2 linked regions of the Desulfobacula toluolica Tol2 genome follow. The main gene of each other region encodes a partner of the protein of the gene in region 2 in a complex. Links are inferred from orthologs where the notes say so. Each region holds a gene or a part of one and is shown on either strand. Other genes may lie near its edges.

Region 1 (9,398 bases), 2.3 Mb from region 2 along the record:
CTTGCCATCGGGAGACCAAGCCGGCGATGTATTATTAAGACCTTTGAACGTCAGGCGCCGCACTTCTCCTGATTCAATATCCTTTATATATATCTGGGGAGTTCCGGCCCGTTTTGAAGTAAAAACTATTTTTTGGCCATCCGGTGAAAACTTGGGCGACACATCAATTCCCCAGCTTTTTGTTATTCTTTTAATAATTTCTCCGGTCAGGGTCAACAAATAAATTTCCTGATCCCCGGAAAAACTTAAAGCTGCCGAAAGTTTAAGCTGTCCCGGCATCCAGTCCGGAGAAATATTCATTCCCTTGTAATTGACAATTGCACCTTTGTTTTCATTGAAATTTTTAATAAATATATCCGGCTTTCCCTTTGCATAGGAAACATAGGCCAGCCATTTTCCATCAAAAGACCAGGAAGGAGAAAGACAAATACTTTTGTGGAAGGTCATCTGCTTGACGTTTTGCCCGTCAAAATCACAGGTGAATATTTCTTTTTTACCGTTTACTGTTGAAACAAATGCAATTTTACTATTGAACACCCCCCATTTACCGGTAAGAGAGTAGGATATTTCACTGCAAAACAAATGAATCATCTTCCTGATTTGGGAACGAGAACCGCTATATACCTTGCCTACCAGAAGTTTTGTATTAAATGTATCAAAAAGTCTTAATTTAAGTTTTACTTTGCCATTGGTTTCAATAATCCCCCCGGTAACAAGCAGTTCAGCACCAATGCCTGTCCAGTCACGAAAATTAATCTGGCCCAGCTGAATGCCGGATTCAGCCGGATTTGATAAAAATGCAACAGGGTTCATCGTTTTAAGGTAGCCTGTAAAATCAAGTGCCTGTGTTAAAATACGCCTTGCTTTTTCTCCATCCGTTACCTCAACTTCATGACCGTTAAACGCCTTAAATCCCGTTACAGCAACAGGTGTTTTCTTTAAAAATGGGTTACTGATATTGATATAATCATATTCTTGAGCATATACAGTGCCATATTGAAATAAAAAAAAAACAATAAACACAAAACAACATCTGTATACCATAGTTTTATTAACCATCTCATAGATAAGATACCGTTTATTCCTGATAATTAAACCCATTTTTATTTCAGCCCTCTTGGTGTGAAAATAACAATAACATCATAAGAATGCCTTCCACCCGGCAACTGCGGCAGTGGATTTGCTTTTTTAATTGCTTTTTTTGCAGATTCATCAAGATAACGATTTCCTGACCTGGTTTCATAAATAATATCCCGTATTTCACCGCTTTTTAATACTTTGATCAGGATTCTGACTTCAAGACCCTGGTTCATCCTGGCAAGGGTCTCATTAAACACCCAGTTCTGCTCTATTCTTGAACCTAAAACCATTTTATATAGCTCTATGGGTTCATATCCCTTCTTTCCATACCCGGCATATGCCCCCTTCCCTTGATCCTCATTTGCCTTGCCCTGCTCCTGCACCTTTTTCTGAATACGGCTCAGGGCTTGTTCAAGCTTAGCCTGGGACTGATCCTCAACTTTTTTTTCCAATTGTTTCCTTGCTGATTCCAATACCTTTTCAGGATCAATTTCTTTTTTGGCCTTTTTCTTTTCAACCGGCTTCTTTTCAACCGGCTTCTTTTCAACCGGCTTCTTTTCAACCGGCTTGTTCTCTTTTTTATTGTCTGATTCTTTTCTTTTTTTCTCTTGCAGGGCGATCAAATCTTTCAAATTTTTTGGTTTCGCTTTTAAACTTATGTCCGGTTTAAAATTTGGAATTGTCCGGTTTTTTTTTATAACAGGAGCTTTTTGTATAATGGGAGCATTATTTATTGCTTCCCCTTTTTTTGTTGAATAATCTTGACTTTTAGCAGGTTCTTCAAAAGCAGGTTCCGGTGAAAAAGAGACCAGATCAATCTGAATAACCGATGGCAGGGGTTTGGATAATTTGATATCCTGACAAAAAATCATACCGCAAAAAAACAAACCGTGTAAAACTACTGAAATAGAAAAAAAAACTATTCCTGTTTTCCTGCCGTGATCAGGAGTAAGAAATGAGTCTTTTCTGATTTTAACTTTTATAGGGAGACTCATACTGGTCAATCAGGATGCATTTTCATCTTCAGGAAGGGTTATCATCCCGAGACTGTCAATACCGGCTTGTTTTATTTTTGAAATCACATTGATAACTACTCCATACGGCACTTTTTTATCCGCCCTGAGATAAACATTTTTTTTATCAAAATTTTCCAATATGGCCCCCAGCTTCCGGGTCAAAAATTCAACACTGACAACCTGTTCATTAATAAACACTTTTAAATCATCATCAATGGAAATAATCAAACGTTCTTCATTACCGTTTAATGGTTTTGAGGTTGCCTTGGGCAAATCCACATCAACCCCCTGGACCATCATGGGAGCCGTCACCATGAAAATAATCAGCAAAACAAGCATGACATCCACAAAAGGAGTGACATTGATCTCGGACATGAACTGATCATTACCTGAGCCTGACTGCATTATGCCTCCATTTGCTTTTGAATATCTCGTTCCATTATATTTAAAAGATCTGAAGAAAAACTCTGCAACTCAGAATCCAAGACCCTTATCCTGTCCGTAAAATAATTATAGGCAATAACGGAAGGTATTGCTACGGCAAGACCTGCTGCCGTTGCGATCAATGCTTCCGATATGCCCGGAGCAACTACGGCAAGGCTTGCAGACCCGCTTAACCCAATGCCATGGAAGGTATCCATGATCCCCCATACCGTACCGAAAAGACCGATAAAAGGGGCGGTATTACCAGCTGTTGCCAAAAACGGTACCAATTGAACCAGACGTCTGACTTCTACGCCAATGGATCGGTTTAACGATCGTTTTATGCTGCCGACAGCTTGGAAATAGGAGTTATCTGTTCGCTTTACCTGTGTTTTTTCATTATCTTTGCTGTCAGATCTTGCCATCTCCATATATGCAGTGATAAAAATTCTTGCGACCGGACTTGATCTCAATGCCTTGGCTTTTGAAAATGCATCTGAAAGATTTCGGCACTGCCAGAAAACATCTGTAAAATCAGCAGATTCTTTAAAAGCACTCCTTACATACCTGAATTTGATAAATATGATTGCCCATGAGGTTATTGAAAAGAACAGCAGCAGCAGCATGATAAATTTAACAACCGGGCCTGCATTGCTCAGCATGTAAAACAATCCAACGGTTTCCGTGGTCATACAACCTCTCTTACAAATTTACCTTCCCAATAGAGATAACATAACAAATCAGTGGCAAGATAATAAATAAATTTTAATAAAACTAAGTATATGAGCCGGCATTTCATGTCAAGTTCTTAATTATAATCAAAAACACCTCAAACCCAAACGAACTGCCTTTTTTATAGCATAGTTAAAAAAAACAAAGCCCCTGCACATCAAATGAGCAAGGGCTTTATTCAAATATTACGAATGGTATTGTTTAACGAAACATTACATCATTCCGCCCATTCCGCCCATTCCGCCCATTCCGCCGCCGGGCATTCCAGCAGGCATTCCGCCGCCGTCATTTTTTTCCGGTTTTTCAGCGATCATGGCTTCCGTGGTCAGCATGACAGAGGCAACACTGGCTGCATTCTGAAGTGCAAAACGAACCACTTTTTTAGGATCAATAACACCAGCTTCAATCAGATCTTCATAAACATTTGTCAAGGCATTGTAACCAAAGGCACCTGTGCCCTCTTTGACTTTATTGATAACAACAGAGCCTTCAGCACCTGCATTGTCGGCAATTTTACGAAGAGGTTCTTCAATGGCGCGTGCAATAACATCCACACCCAGTTGTTCTTCGCCTTCAAGATTAAGTTCTTCAAGAGCTGAAATACATCTTACAAGGGCAACACCACCGCCAGGCACGATACCTTCTTCAACCGCTGCACGGGTTGCATTAAGGGCATCTTCAACTCTGGCTTTCTTTTCCTTCATTTCAGTTTCAGTGGCAGCACCAACATTAATCACTGCAACACCGCCAACAAGTTTGGCAAGCCTTTCCTGAAGCTTTTCTCTGTCATAGTCAGAAGAGGTTTCTTCAACCTGGGCACGAATCATTTTCACACGGCCTTCAAGCGATTCTCTGGAACCTGCACCATCAACGATAATTGTATTGTCTTTATCAATCGTAATGGTTTTTGCCTGACCCAGATCTTGAATGGTTACATTTTCAAGTTTAATTCCAATGTCTTCTGAAACAACCTGTCCGCCGGTTAATACGGCAATATCTTCCAGCATGGCTTTTCTTCTGTCGCCAAATCCCGGAGCTTTAACTGCAGCAACATTCAAGGTGCCGCGAAGTTTATTTACAACCAGTGTGGCAAGGGCTTCGCCTTCAACATCTTCGGCAACAATCATGAGAGGTTTGCCAGTTTTGGCAATTTCTTCAAGAATAGGAAGAAGGTCTTTCATGGAAGAAATCTTTTTATCGCAGATTAAAACAAACGGATTATCAAGGGCTGCAACCATTTTCTCTGAATCAGTTACAAAGTAAGGTGACAGATAACCGCGGTCAAACTGCATACCTTCTACAACGTCCAGAGTGGTATCCATTGACTTGGCTTCTTCTACGGTGATAACACCTTCTTTACCAACTTTATCCATTGCTTCGGCAATAATATTACCAATGGTTGCATCATTATTTGCAGAAATGGTTCCAACTTGGGCAATTTCATTCTGATCTTTGGTCGGTTTTGCTATTTTTTCAAGACTTTCGACAATCTTAGAAACCGCTTTATCAATCCCTCTTTTGATTCCCATGGGATTATTTCCTGCAACAACCAGCTTCTGGCCGTTTTCATAGATTGCACGGGCCAAAACGGTTGCAGTAGTAGTACCGTCACCGGCCATATCAGAAGTTTTACTGGACACTTCTTTTACCATCTGAGCGCCCATGTTCTCAAATTTATCTTCCAGATCAATCTCTTTTGCAACAGTTACACCATCTTTGGTAACATTGGGAGAGCCCCAGGATTTTTCAATAACGACATTTCGTCCTTTAGGTCCAAGAGTAACCACAACTGCATCTGCAAGAGCCTTAACACCCCTAAGCATTGCTTCACGGGCCTTCGCATCATATTTAATTTCTTTTGCCATCTTCAATAATCTCCATTTATATCGTTAAATTATTCTTATATCGTTAAATTATTCAATTACTCCGAGAACATCATCCTGACGAAGGATAAGATAATCAATACCATCAATTTTCACATCTGTTCCACCATATTTGCTGAAAAGAACACGATCCCCGACCTTTACATCCATTGGAAGAAGTTTTCCGTCTTCGCCCATGCGGCCATTACCTGTGGCAACGATTTTGCCTTCTGCCGGTTTTTCTTTTGCCGTATCAGGAATAATAATACCACCCTTGGTTTTTTCGTCCTCTGCAACACGTTCAACAAGAATTCTGTCACTCAATGGTCTCAAACTCATGATCATTTTCTCCTTTAAATAGTATTTGTTGTGTTAATGCGTATAGTTTGTTTTATTCAACTTCAATTTTTTGAACATTGATTTTTTGAATATTAATTTTTGGAACATTAATTTTTGGAATCAATTGTCTTTTTTGAAGTTGTTTTTGAAGTAGTTTTTGATTCTTTGGATTTAGTACCGGCTTTTTTATCAGATTTTGTTTCTGTTCCCGTTTTAGCACCGCCATAGTCTGTGACGTACCAGCCCGATCCTTTAAGATGAAATGAACTTTGTGAAATCAGCTTTTTCAGACTACCCTTGCAATTAGGGCAAGTGGTAAGAGGGGAATCTGAAATTTTTTGAAGTGCTTCTTCTATTTGTCCGCACTCTGTACATTGATATTCATAAACTGGCATTTTACTTCTCCGTTTTTCTTTAGTCGTCTTGGAAAATCAAAGATAAAATAATAAGTTATTTATCCTTGTCAAGAAGGGGTATCTAAATTTTTTACCTATATGCCGGATCTCGAAATTATTAACCAATCTTTATAAAATCCAAATACTTGATTCAAACCTGGAATAGATACCTGGTTTAAAATAATATAAGTTAGCTGATGCACTTTTCGTTCTTCATCAAATGTAACATCAGCTTCATTTTTATTTTCATACCGATGTTGAAATTTTAAAAATCTGACAACATGAACCAGTTCATGGGTTAACACATACAAAAGAAAAGGTTCCAATAGCAGGCCCGCTTTTTCAACAATTGAAAGGATGGCGCTGTCCTGAAGACACACTTTATAAAAACTGAAAGAAGAAGACCCTAAAGGAACATCTTTTTTGCGTCCTTCATACTTGACAACCTGGGCAAATGGACCGTCAACATGCTCATGAACAGCCAGGTCTTTTGCTGTCTTAATATCATACCTGTTTTTCAGCCACTGGCCGGAAGACAGTTTAAAATAGTTGTTAACCAATTCTTCCGATACTTTTACGGCTTCATCAACCTTTAAAAGTTCTTCTTGATTAAAGTGTCGTAACATTTGCATCCGGTGCCTTTTTATACCAAAATAAAAAATGGACATTTAAATAAATATTATGCTATAGTAACTATTTAGCGAATTTAAAATAAAAAAATAATATAAATGTATACAAAGGAGGTGATTTTTTTGGGTAGTGTGATTAAAAAGAGAAGGAAAAAAATGAGGAAACATAAACACAGAAAACTCCTTGCCAAAACCAGACACCAGAGAAAGAAAAAATAGCTGGTGTAATCTGCGGAGTATTGAGTTGCAAACCATTCAACTCAATACTCGAATATTCTTCCTACCGTTCAATACCCTTAAAGTATTTCATAAAATCAGAATCCGTTGAAAGAATCAGCGTACTGTCTTTTTTCATGGTCTTCTTATAGACTTCCATTGTCTTTACAAATGCATAAAAATCCGGGTCAGCACCATAGGCATCCGCATAAATCTTTGTGGCAGTTGCATCAGCATCACCCTTAATCTTCTGAGCATCTTTATATGCCTGGGATTTGATCACCTGGAGTTCTTTTTCTTTTTCACCCCGTATATTGCTTGCCTCACCCATACCCTCTGCCCGGTATTTTTCAGCGATTTGATTTCTTTCGGCAATCATCCTGTTATAAACAGCCTGCCGAACATTTTCAATATAGTTGATTCTTTTTATTTTTACATCCACAAGCTCAATACCGAACTGTACCAGTTTTTCACCAGCCTGTTTTACGATTCTTTTTGTAATCTCATCGCGGCCCAGGTTAATTTTATATTGAACCCTTTTTCTGTTCTCATCAACAACCGATTCAAATGTATCCATGGGTCGATCCGTATTTCGAACACTTTCAACAAGAGGATAGGATGTCACAAGGTTTCTCATGGCCGGATCAATGATATCATCCAGACGCTCAATCGCTGCCAATTCATTGTTAACGGTCTGAAAATACTTGACAGGGTCAACAATTTTCCATCGCGCAAAGGTATCCACCCATATATAGGTTTTATCTTTTGTGGGCACCTGACCTGGGTCACCATCCCAGGTTAACAGATTATTTGGAAAAAAATTGGCAATTTGAAAAAACGGCAGCTTGAATTTCAAGCCAGGCTCGGTAATAGGCTGCCCCACAACTCGACCAAACTGGGTTATAACAACCTGTTCGGTTTCATCAACAATGTAGGCAGAACTGTAAGTTAATAAAACAGCAACAGCAACGACAATCAAAAACAACGGTTTTATAATACTATTCATTTTTTACTCACTTTTATTAAGGAATCTATTTTGAGGAACTGCCGCAGATTGACCACCACCCATATTTAAAAAAGGCAGCATATTTTTTTGTTCAGAGTCAATAATATACTTTGTCCCAAGATTGGGGAAAATTTCCAGCATGGATTCCAGATACAGTCGTTTTTTTGTCACATCCTTGGCTTTTGCATAGGCCTGGTAGATTGCTGAAAATTTGGTGGCATCCCCCTGGGCACGGTTAATCCGGTCAATGGCATACCCTTCAGCATCCTTAATCACCCTTTTGGCTTCACCACGGGCTAAAGGAACAGCCTTGTTGTACTCTTCCCTTGCTTTATAAATCGTCTGCTCTTTTTCCTGAATGGCCTGATTAACCTCATTAAAAGAAGCCTGAACAGGTTCCGGAACATTTGTTTTTTTCATTTCAATTGTTACAATATTAATACCGGACTGGGCCTGATCCATCTCTTTTTGAAGAATATCCTTGGCAGCCAGAGCAATCTCTTCTCGTTTGCTGATGACCTCATTGATACTCCTGTCCCCCACAACTGTTCTCATGGTGGCTTCCGACATGTCCCTTAAAATAGCCCTGACATCTTTAACCTTGAACAGATAATCCCTGGGATTTGAAATCCTGTATTGCACAATCCAGGGAACCACTGCCACATTAAGATCCCCGGTCAACATCAAAGGCGTTTCCTGAGAAGAACTGCTTGCGAGTCTGTAATTGCCGGAACCTTTGACCGCTTGAAAACCGAACTCTTCCTTATAGACTCTTTTCACCTTTACCTTGGTGACTTTTTCAATACCCGAAGGAAATTTAAAATTCAAGCCCGGTTGAGCGATTCTGTCATATTTTCCAAATCGCTGAATAACACCGACTTCATCTGTTTCAATGGTAAAAAACGTGGATGAACCGAAAAATAAAGCCGCAATAACAATCACAACAAGAAAAACCCCCGGAAATTTAAAGCTTTTAAACCTGTTCAAAAGCTCATCCATCTGGGGCGGCCTTGGCATACTTGGCCCGCCGCCTTCTCTCTTGTGTTCGAACTTCTGCTGATTTTCCCTTAATTTTTCCCAATCCCAATTCATAAACATTATCCTGTAAATTATTTTTATAAAAACTCATAGTATGAACGCAAAATATAACCATATTTATATTTATCAAGCCCAAAAGGCAATATTTATTTGAAACAGGTCATTGAGAAGGATTTCGGGCAAGCATCCAACCCCAAATATATTTGGGGTATATTCCGGTCTATTAATATGGTATGAATATGCCAAAAAAAATCATCCTTAAAGATAAGGAACACTCAATTGTATAAACACACTCAATTGAACAAAAAAAACAAAAACAGCGAATTGATTCACATCAAAGACATCTTAACTTCCGCGCTTGGCAAATACAGACCTGCGATGGATACCCAAATGACAAGGATATGGGACATCTGGGATCTTGCTGTCGGAAAACCCATTGCAATGAATGCCAAACCCGATGCTTTTAAAGATGGAATACTCATCGTCAATGTATCAAGCTCATCATGGATTCATCAGCTTAAATTCCTTGAAAAAGAAATGATCTTAAATATAAATAAACAACTTGACCATAAACTGGTGAAGCAGATTCGGTTTAAAATTGGAAAAATCATCAGCTGAATCTTTCTTTGATAACGGAATAAAGGTATCCCAACCTGAAAACG
Region 2 (9,207 bases):
TATGCCCGGACAAGATACTTACCTCAAGAGAAATAAGGCAGACACATATATAACATCATTTCATGGCGTTATAATTCTTTAATTGACTTGAACTAATTTTGATCGGATACTGTGTCTTAAAGTAACATCATTTTTAACACAGACGGCAAAGGCGGATTCAATGAAAAAAGAAAGATACATACAGGATTCCAGCGTAATTATCTCCCGGGTCATGCTGCCCGGGGATGCCAATCCGGCAGGTATTGTTCACGGCGGTGTCATCATGAAAGAAATCGACAATGCAGCAGGTGTTACAGCAGTAAGACATACCCGAAGAATCTGCGTCACTGCATCCATAGATCGCCTGGATTTTCACAAGCCCGCATTTATAGGCAACCTTATAACTGTAAAAGCAGGCATCAACATGACGGGTAAAACATCCATGGAAATCGGGGCAAGGGTTGAAACCGAAGATCTGCTGACCGGGGTCAAGACCCACCTTGCATCTGCCTACCTGACCTTTGTTGCCTTAGATGAAAACAACCGGCCCGTAAAAGTACCTCCTCTGAAGCTTGTGACAAAAGAAGATGCCAGGAGAAACAGGGAAGCCCTTGCAAGAAGAACGCTGCGGCTGTCTGAAAAAAAAAAGGAATCAGAATGCCAGACAGACAACAGGCGGTGTTAAAGCGTTTAATCCGGTATCACAATGGTTTTGACACCATTTATATCTGCGCTGGCAACACTGTCATATGTTAAACGCACAACTCAAAACAAACTTAAATCGGACAGGCCAGCATTGCTTTTCTTACCATTTCAAACAGGTCCCCAAACCTCAGCACGCCGGTAATTTCATCTTCTTTTTTAACAATCAGCGGCTGATGGACATCCATTACGTATTTATGAAGGGCTTGTTCAAGAGAATCTTCTTCTCTTACATACTCATGAGCTTCGGGTATATGCATAACGTCTGAAACCATTAAGCCAAAACCTCTTTGACACAAGTTATACATGGGTTCACGCCACAGGTTGAAATCTTTAACTGCTTTCATTACATATTCTTTTGTCAGGGTACCGTCTTTATAATTTTTGATCAATTTTTTATAATTAGGCTCAAGTACTCTGAAAATATCAATCATGGTTACTTTTCCCACAAATTTGCCTTTGCCGTTCACCACAATTGCATCTCTGTGAGCATGTCTTGTGTTATCTTTTTTGTTTTCTTCAAGGATCTGAAAAACTTCATACAATGTATTGTTTTCTTTTATTGTCACATAATTTGAGACAGGTATCATCACCTCTTTAATCAGAATATCTTTCATTGATCCTCCAATAAAATTAGGTTTGAATTAATTTAGGTTTACCTTGTGATGAATCAAGAATCGTAAACACCGAGAACAGCAGAAACATCAATCACCTTTTTTTAACAGTATAAAACGGTTTAAAGGAAATTAAAAGGAGTTGCTTTTAAAAAGGGCCATTTTATAAAAAAAGCAACTAACCGTGGTGGATTTGAAGATTGTATCCTTCTTGACATTATTCCCGGCTTACTTTATAAGTCTCTGGCTGGAATAATGACTTTAACATTGTAAAAAAAGATATGAAAAACACCCTTTTAAATACAACCGAAGGAAGACTTCTGATAGGCGGTATTGTCTTAAGTGCGCTGCTCTTGATTCTTATCGGATTCTATGGCATCACCGAACTTCACATAGCCAAAACCCTTGTTCTTGTTTTTTTTGCCCATGCTTTTGGTGGCCGGGCCGCAGGCATTGGCCTTTGTATTCTCAATGAATTTGGTGCCCTTCCAACTATTATATACAATTTTTATATTGAAGTACTCATTGTCTGCTTCACCTATGCCGCTTTTGTTTTAAGCACCACCAATTATTTAAAGGCTGAATGGCTGACAAAATTCATGGACCGGCTGTCTGCAAAAGCTCTTGAGCAGACACAAAGAGTAAAACCCCTGGGCTGGATCGGTATTTTTATCTTTGTCATGCTTCCGCTCCCGGTGACAGGACCTGTGGTGGGCTCCATTATCGGATACATGATCAGGTTAAACCCGTTCAGAAATTTCAGTGCCACGTTTTCAGGCACCCTGGCCGCCATCATTGTCTGGTTTTACTGCTTTGATTTTTTAGAGCAGCGCTTTCACATGATCCAGTACCTGTTTGCAGCCATTATCATTATGGTATTGATTCCCCACATAAAAAAAATAAAAAATTTTATTACCGATAAAAAAACAGACAAAAAAGACAATTAAGACTCAAGTTCTGATCTTCTCTTTTATGGCCTTGATGATACCAAGGCACATCTGGTTGGCATCTGCAACAATAGCCAGATCCGCCATTTTCATCATGGTGGCATTGGGATTTTTATTGACCGCAATAATAAAATCAGCACCCATTAATGCAGACGTATGCTGAATCGCACCACTGATACCAAATGACAATAGTATTTTCGGCTTTATATTTTTCCCGGCCTGTCCCACCAAAGAGTCATGAGATGCCCATTCAGAATAGACAACAGGTCGTGTGGCCCCAACCTCAGCATTCATGAGTTCAGCCAGCTCAAAAAGCTTTTTAAACTTCCCTTTACTTCCCATGCCCCTGCCCCCGCAAATCACAATATCTGCATCTTCAATTTTTTGTTTCTCGGAAGGCCTGCGCTCGGATGTGACCAGCCGAATGGCATCCTTTGGAAGATCTTCGGGAACCGGCAGGCAAATCACTTCGCCTTTAGCATCATAATCATGGGGCAGCTCCTGGAAAGTTCCAGGCCGGATCGTTGCCATCTGCGGGCGCTGCACAGGAGTGATGATTTTTGCAATCAAATTGCCGCCAAAGGAAGGCGCAATCTGAACCAGACGCCCTTTTTCATCAAGTTCAAGATCAATACAATCGGCAGTTAAACCTGTTTTAAGCTTTTTTGCAACCCTTGGGGCAATCTCCTGGCCGAATCTTGTGGCACCCACCAGCAGGGTTTCAGGCTTATACAGTTTTACCAGCCGACTCATCAACCATGAATAGGTCTCAATAGAGTAGGTATTGAGAACAGGGTCATCCATCACAAAAACCTTTTGCGCACCATGGGCAATATATTCCGCCACATATTCATCCACATCCCTGCCAAACACAACCGCACAGACGCTTGAGCCTGTCGTTGATGCAAGATCAGCTGCCCTTGCAAGGATCTGAAGGGTTACCCTGTTTTGAAAATAATTTCTGTAATCGCCAAAAACCCAGATATCTTTATTGCTGCTCATCATGCCTCATCATGTTCATGTGTTTTAAGATCTTTGCCCATGGCAGAGCTGATAACTTTGCCATATTCGTCAAACAGCTGATCCACTAATTTTTTAACCGCACCTTTCATTACCCTGTTCTCTTTTTGAGCCGTGGGAGAGTAGACATCAACTATCCTTGTGGGAGAATCCTTTAACGCATTAAAGGACGCATCAAGCCCCAGTTGTTCAGCGTTAATTTGCCTGATGCAAGGTTTTTCAAAAGCTGTTTCCACCCCTTCAAGGGCAAGATACCTGGGTTTATAGGCACCAAGATCAATGGTCACCAATCCGGGCAGATCCATATTAAAAATTTCAAAAAAATCATCCACCTGGCGCTGAACTTCAATGGTTTGATCTTTTATCTCCACATGGTTGGCATAGGTAATGGCCGGGATATTCAACTCCTCGGCAAGCTGAGGACCGACCTGGGCAGTCTCGCTGTCACTTGTCTGTGAGCCGCACAGCACCAGATAAAACTCCTTGCATTCCTGCCGGATAAATTTTGCCAGTATATGACTGGTCAAAAAAGTGTCTGCCCCGGCCATTCTCCTGTCCGTCAGCAAAACCCCTTCATCGGCTCCCAGAGCCTGAGCCTGATGCAGTATTTCTTCGGCCATGGCAGGTCCCATTGCAATGGCACAGATATGTGCCGGTCGGCTTTCTTTGATCTGCAATGCCGCCTCAAGGGCTCTTCGGCTTGCAGGGTCCATAATTCCTTCGGCCAGGTTCCGCTTCAAAGTTCCGGTTCTGGAATCCCAGGGCAATTCCGAAACCATGGGTACCTGTTTGATACATACAATAATCTTCAACATTTGCTTTACCTTAATTCAATTGGGTTGGGACAAATTCAACTGGATTGAGACAGAATAGACCGGGCAATCACCATTTTCTGAACCTCACTGGTTCCCTCATAAATCTGTGTCACCTTGGCATCCCTGAAATATCGTTCCACGTCATACTCTTTGCTGTAACCATATCCCCCATGGATCTGGACGGCCATATCAGTCACCTCTTTTGCCGTGGCACTGCAATAAAGTTTTGCCATGGAGGCTTCTGAGGAAAAAGGTTTGTTGCCGTCCTTGCATGCAGCTGATCTGTACAGCAAAAGCCGTGATGCATCTATTTTGGTGGCCATATCAGCCAGATAATTTTGAATGGTCTGAAATTTAGACAGAGACTTGTTAAACTGCTGGCGCTCCCTGGCATAGGAGACCGAACTTTCAAAAGCTGCCTGGGCAATGCCAAGGGCTTGGGCTGCAATCCCTATCCTGCCAGTATCAAGAGCTGTCAACCCGATATTTATTCCCTGCCCCAACTTGCCCAAAAGATTTGTTTTCGGCACTTTGCAGTCCTCAAAAAACAGGGACGACACAGGGTTGGCACGCATTCCGCAAAGGTCTTCTATCTCACCCACACTAAATCCGGGCCGGTCTTTTTCCACGATAAAAACACTGGCCCGATTTTTCTTATTCTCGGTTTCAGAAATGGCAAACACCAGTATTGTACCGCACACACCACCATTGGTAACAAAAATTTTAGTGCCGTTCAACACAAATGCGTCCATAGTCTCCACGGCATTGGTTTCCACCCCACCTGCGTCAGAGCCTGCATTGGCTTCGGTAATACAAAAGGCACCAATACTGTCCCCCCTGGCCATGGCAGGTACAAATTTTTCTTTTTGCTCTGTGGTCCCGAATTTAAGGATAGGAAATATTCCCACACTGTTATGGACAGTCACACAAAGGCCTAATGCAGCTGACACCCTTGACAACTCTTCAATAGCAATGGCATAGCTGATGGTATCAAGACCTGCACCTCCATAATCTCTTGGCACCTGAAGTCCGAAAAAATTCAAGGGCTTCATTTTTTCAACAATTTCCCAGGGAAACCGTGATTCCGCATCCATAAGGGAAACATGGGGTTTGATTTCACTTTCCGCAAACTCTCTTACTGTTTTACGTATCAACTGGTGTTTCATACAGGGATTAAAATCCACGGACATACTCCATTGTTTGTTTTTTATATGATAATAGCCTTAACAAGGCGCTTAAAACTTAAAAAGGCTGCTTCTTTTGGAAGCAGCCTAATTAAGAAAAGGGAAAAAAGATGAAAAAATCAATCTTTTGTAATTTAATAAAAGCAAGGATCGTACCACACAACCTTAAAAAAACAATAAACTCAAAAACCACTTATTTTACAGTCAGTTAAAGCAATATTTTTTTTAATATGCAACTCAAGCAAAACCCTTGTTTACTTTTTCAGACATCAAAAGTTCAAAATTTTGAACCAAAACATATCATTATTTTTCATATCAACCATAACAAATTGAAATAATAATATAAAAAACCAACCAATGACAATTCAAAATTTTGAACCAATTTAACATCACAGACTAAAGCCTTACCCCTTTTCACCCAAAGACCAAAACAGACAAAATCAATATTTATAAATATCTGCTTTAAAAGGCCCGTTGATGGGAACCCCGAGATAATCAGACTGTTCCTGGGTCATCGTGGTCAGGCTGACGGAAAGATTTTTCAAATGCAGCCTTGCCACTTCCTCATCCAGCTCCTTGGGCAAGGTGTACACCTTTTTTTCAAGATCTTCCTTGGCCAGTTTAATCTGGGCCAGGGTCTGATTTGAAAAGCTGTTGCTCATCACAAAACTGGGATGTCCTGTGGCACAACCCAGATTCACAAGCCGTCCTTCAGCAAGAACAATAATGGATCGGCCCGACGCCAATGTCCACTTGTCCACCTGGGGTTTAACGTTTATTTTAACGGCTGTTGGATGTTTATCCAGATAGCTCATTTCTATTTCACTATCAAAATGACCAATATTGCAGATAATGGATTCATCCTTCATCTGCTCCATATGTTCTCCTTTGATCACATGGTAATTACCGGTGGCTGTCACAAAAATATCTCCGTGAGGTGCAGCCTCTTCCATGGTCACAACCCGGTAGCCTTCCATGGCGGCCTGGAGTGCGCAAATAGGATCAATTTCAGTGACCCATACAATGGCGCCATATCCTTTCATGGAAGCGGCACAACCCTTGCCCACATCCCCGTACCCGGCTATGACAACGGTTTTACCCGCGATCATGACATCTGTTCCCCGCTTGATACCGTCTGCAAGGGATTCTCTGCATCCGTAAAGATTATCAAATTTGGATTTGGTCACTGAATCATTCACATTGATAGCGGGAAACAGGAGTTCATTTTTTTCAGCCAGCTGATAAAGCCTGTGAACACCGGTGGTTGTCTCTTCTGAAACCCCTCTGATTTTTTTGGCAATGTTGGTCCATTTTTCAGGATTTTCCTGAAAACTCACTCCCAGGCGGTTCATCAGGCATTTTTCATCAAGGCTGTTGAATTGATTATCCAGCAAAGACGGATCTTTTTCAACTTTCACACCCTGGTGAACATAAAGAGTTGCATCTCCTCCGTCATCGACAATCAGATCAGGCCCTGAACCATCAGGCCAGATCAATGCCTGCTCCGTACACCACCAGAACTCGTCAAGAGTTTCCCCTTTCCAGGCAAAGACGGCTGCCGATCCTTTTTGTGCAATGGCTGCGGCTGCATGATCCTGGGTGGAAAAAATATTGCAGGATGCCCATCGGATATCCGCACCCAGTTCATACAAGGTATCAATGAGCATGGCTGTCTGGATGGTCATATGCAGGCTGCCCATGATTTTTAATCCTTGAAGGGGTTTTTCGGGGCCGTATTTTTCCCTGATGGCCATCAGACCCGGCATCTCCTTTTCTGAAAGCTGCATGTCCTTATGGCCTTCTTCAGCCAGGGCAATATCTTTGATCTTATATTTAAGATCAAGGTCAAGGTCGATATAGGAAGGGTCTTTACTCAATTGTGACATTTAAAAATACTCCTTATTAATTTCACTTCAAGATAAACATATCAAAATATATTGATATGTTGTTTTTAGTCCAAAATACAAGTATCGGTTTTTATTGTCAATAAAAAACCGCCTCAACTTTAATTTTCAAGCTGGAGCGGCTTTTATCAAAACTTAAAATCCCGGAGTACAGGCAACTATAATCCGGCCAGATCCCTTATCTGATCAGCTTTGTCTGTTCTTTCCCAGTAAAAATCAGGGTCTTTTCTTCCAAAATGTCCATAAGCTGATGTTTTCCTGTAAATAGGACGAAGCAGGTCAAGGGTTTCAATGATGGCGGCAGGCCTTAGATCAAACACCTCTTTGACAATATCAACAGCCCTGGTTTCAGATATTTTCCCTGTTCCCATAAAATCAACCAGAAGAGATACAGGCTGGGCAACCCCGATGGCATATGCCACCTGGATCTCACATTTATCAGCCACACCGGATGCAACAAGATTTTTTGCGATATACCTGCCCATATAGGACGCACTTCTATCTACTTTTGAAGGATCTTTTCCTGAAAAACATCCTCCCCCATGACTGCCCTGGCCGCCATAGGTATCAACGATGATTTTTCTGCCGGTAAGCCCGCAGTCTCCCATAGGGCCTCCCACAACAAACCGGCCTGTGGGATTAATGAAAAAACGGGTATCTCCGTCTATCATCTCTTCGGGAATTACTTTTCTAATGACTTCTTTTATGATTGCAGCCTTTAAATCATCATAAGAAACATCAGGCGAATGCTGGGTGGAAACAACAACAGTATCAACTCTTTTGGGCTGGCCTCCATTTATGTATTCAATTGTTACCTGGGATTTTCCATCAGGCCTTAAAAAATCAAGGGCACCGTTTTTTCGGACCTGGGCCAAACGTTTGGTCAGTTTATGAGCATAGGTAATCGGCATGGGCATCAGTTCCGGAGTTTCGTTTGTGGCAAACCCAAACATCAGGCCCTGGTCACCGGCACCCTGCTCTTTATAAAGACCTGCGCCTTCATCCACTCCCTGGGCAATATCGGCTGATTGCTGGTCAATACTTGTAACAACCGAGCAGGTCTGCCAGTCAAATCCCATGTTTGAAGAGTTATATCCAATATCTTTGATGGTGCTTCTGACCACATCCGGAATATCCACATAGCAGTCTGTGGTAATTTCTCCTGCAACCATTGCAAGGCCTGTAGTTACCAATGTTTCACACGCAACCCGGCATTTTTTATCCTGAGTCATTATGGCATCAAGGATACCGTCAGATATGGCATCTGCTACTTTATCAGGATGACCTTCTGTTACAGATTCGGATGTAAACATGAAAGATTTTTTTTCTGACATTCCAAACTCCTTATTATCTGGGATAATTATATTGTCAATTCAATATTCGTTTCAGCTAAAAATAAACATATCAAAATATATTGATATGTTAGTTCCCATCCAAAATACAAGTCCCGATTTTTATTGTCAATAAAAAAATCCGCCTAACTTTATTATTTTTCATTAAATTATAAATTACTTGACAATTATTTCATAATTTTTATTCTTTGATGATTTTATGACAATGGAACTTAACACGTTTGGAGAAAATATGCCGGAAAACAGACGAACGAGAATCACAGGAATCGGATCTGCCTTGGTTGATATTTTAATCAATGAATCCGATCAATTTTTAAAAACACTTGAAAAAGAAAAAGGCGGAATGACCCTTGTGGGGGATAAGGATATCCAGCAGATATTAGCTGAAACAAACCAAACCCCTTTTGTTGTTCCAGGTGGTGCGGCGTGCAATACCATTGTCGGGATAGGCAACCTTGGCGGTGATGCCAGGTTTATCGGCAGAAGAGGAGATGATGAGTTCGGCCAAACATTTGAACAACAGATGGTCGACTGCAATGTTGAACCCCTTGTTTCAATCTCCGGTTCTCCGACAGGCAAGGTCTTATCGGTTATAACACCGGATGCTCAAAGGTCAATGTTCACTTTTCTGGGTGCATCCACAGAGCTTGACCCAAACTCAATCACGCCGGATATGTTTCAAGATACTGC

What was found.
Region 1: the proteins of metK (region 2) and groL are in contact, whole or in part, in a cryo-EM structure (PDB 8P4O), measured with the Escherichia coli proteins. The link is inferred for Desulfobacula toluolica Tol2 from one-to-one orthologs.

What each region holds. Positions count from the first base shown.
Region 1 is NC_018645.1:1,583,937-1,593,334, reverse strand. The notes cover bases 2,791-5,777. They hold groL (chaperonin GroEL), read right to left. Parts: upstream 5,117-5,777; coding sequence 3,464-5,116; downstream 2,791-3,463. Other genes in these bases: TOL2_RS07265 (FmdB family zinc ribbon protein), read right to left, coding at 5,560-5,777; groES (co-chaperone GroES), read right to left, coding at 5,165-5,452; tolQ (protein TolQ), read right to left, coding at 2,791-3,211. In the rest of the region: Tol-Pal system beta propeller repeat protein TolB, read right to left, coding at 1-1,101; TOL2_RS07290 (cell envelope integrity protein TolA), read right to left, coding at 1,104-2,075; protein TolR, read right to left, coding at 2,085-2,501; more of tolQ, read right to left, coding at 2,501-2,790; more of TOL2_RS07265, read right to left, coding at 5,778-5,847; TOL2_RS07260 (hypothetical protein), read right to left, coding at 5,943-6,473; TOL2_RS24065 (30S ribosomal protein bS22), read left to right, coding at 6,576-6,695; protease modulator HflC, read right to left, coding at 6,757-7,698; FtsH protease activity modulator HflK, read right to left, coding at 7,702-8,790; TOL2_RS07245 (DUF721 domain-containing protein), read left to right, coding at 9,016-9,354; TOL2_RS07240 (tRNA1(Val) (adenine(37)-N6)-methyltransferase), read left to right, coding at 9,335-9,398.
Region 2 is NC_018645.1:3,831,375-3,840,581, forward strand. What follows is about bases 6,412-9,207. They hold metK (methionine adenosyltransferase), read right to left. Parts: upstream 8,500-9,207; coding sequence 7,324-8,499; downstream 6,412-7,323. Other genes in these bases: ahcY (adenosylhomocysteinase), read right to left, coding at 6,412-7,147; TOL2_RS17480 (adenosine kinase), read left to right, coding at 8,750-9,207. Outside these bases: TOL2_RS17440 (acyl-CoA thioesterase), read left to right, coding at 161-664; TOL2_RS17445 (CBS domain-containing protein), read right to left, coding at 756-1,298; TOL2_RS17450 (small multi-drug export protein), read left to right, coding at 1,577-2,242; TOL2_RS17455 (electron transfer flavoprotein subunit alpha/FixB family protein), read right to left, coding at 2,246-3,247; TOL2_RS17460 (electron transfer flavoprotein subunit beta/FixA family protein), read right to left, coding at 3,244-4,077; TOL2_RS17465 (acyl-CoA dehydrogenase family protein), read right to left, coding at 4,113-5,261; more of ahcY, read right to left, coding at 5,702-6,411. UniProt on the Escherichia coli protein: Catalyzes the formation of S-adenosylmethionine (AdoMet) from methionine and ATP.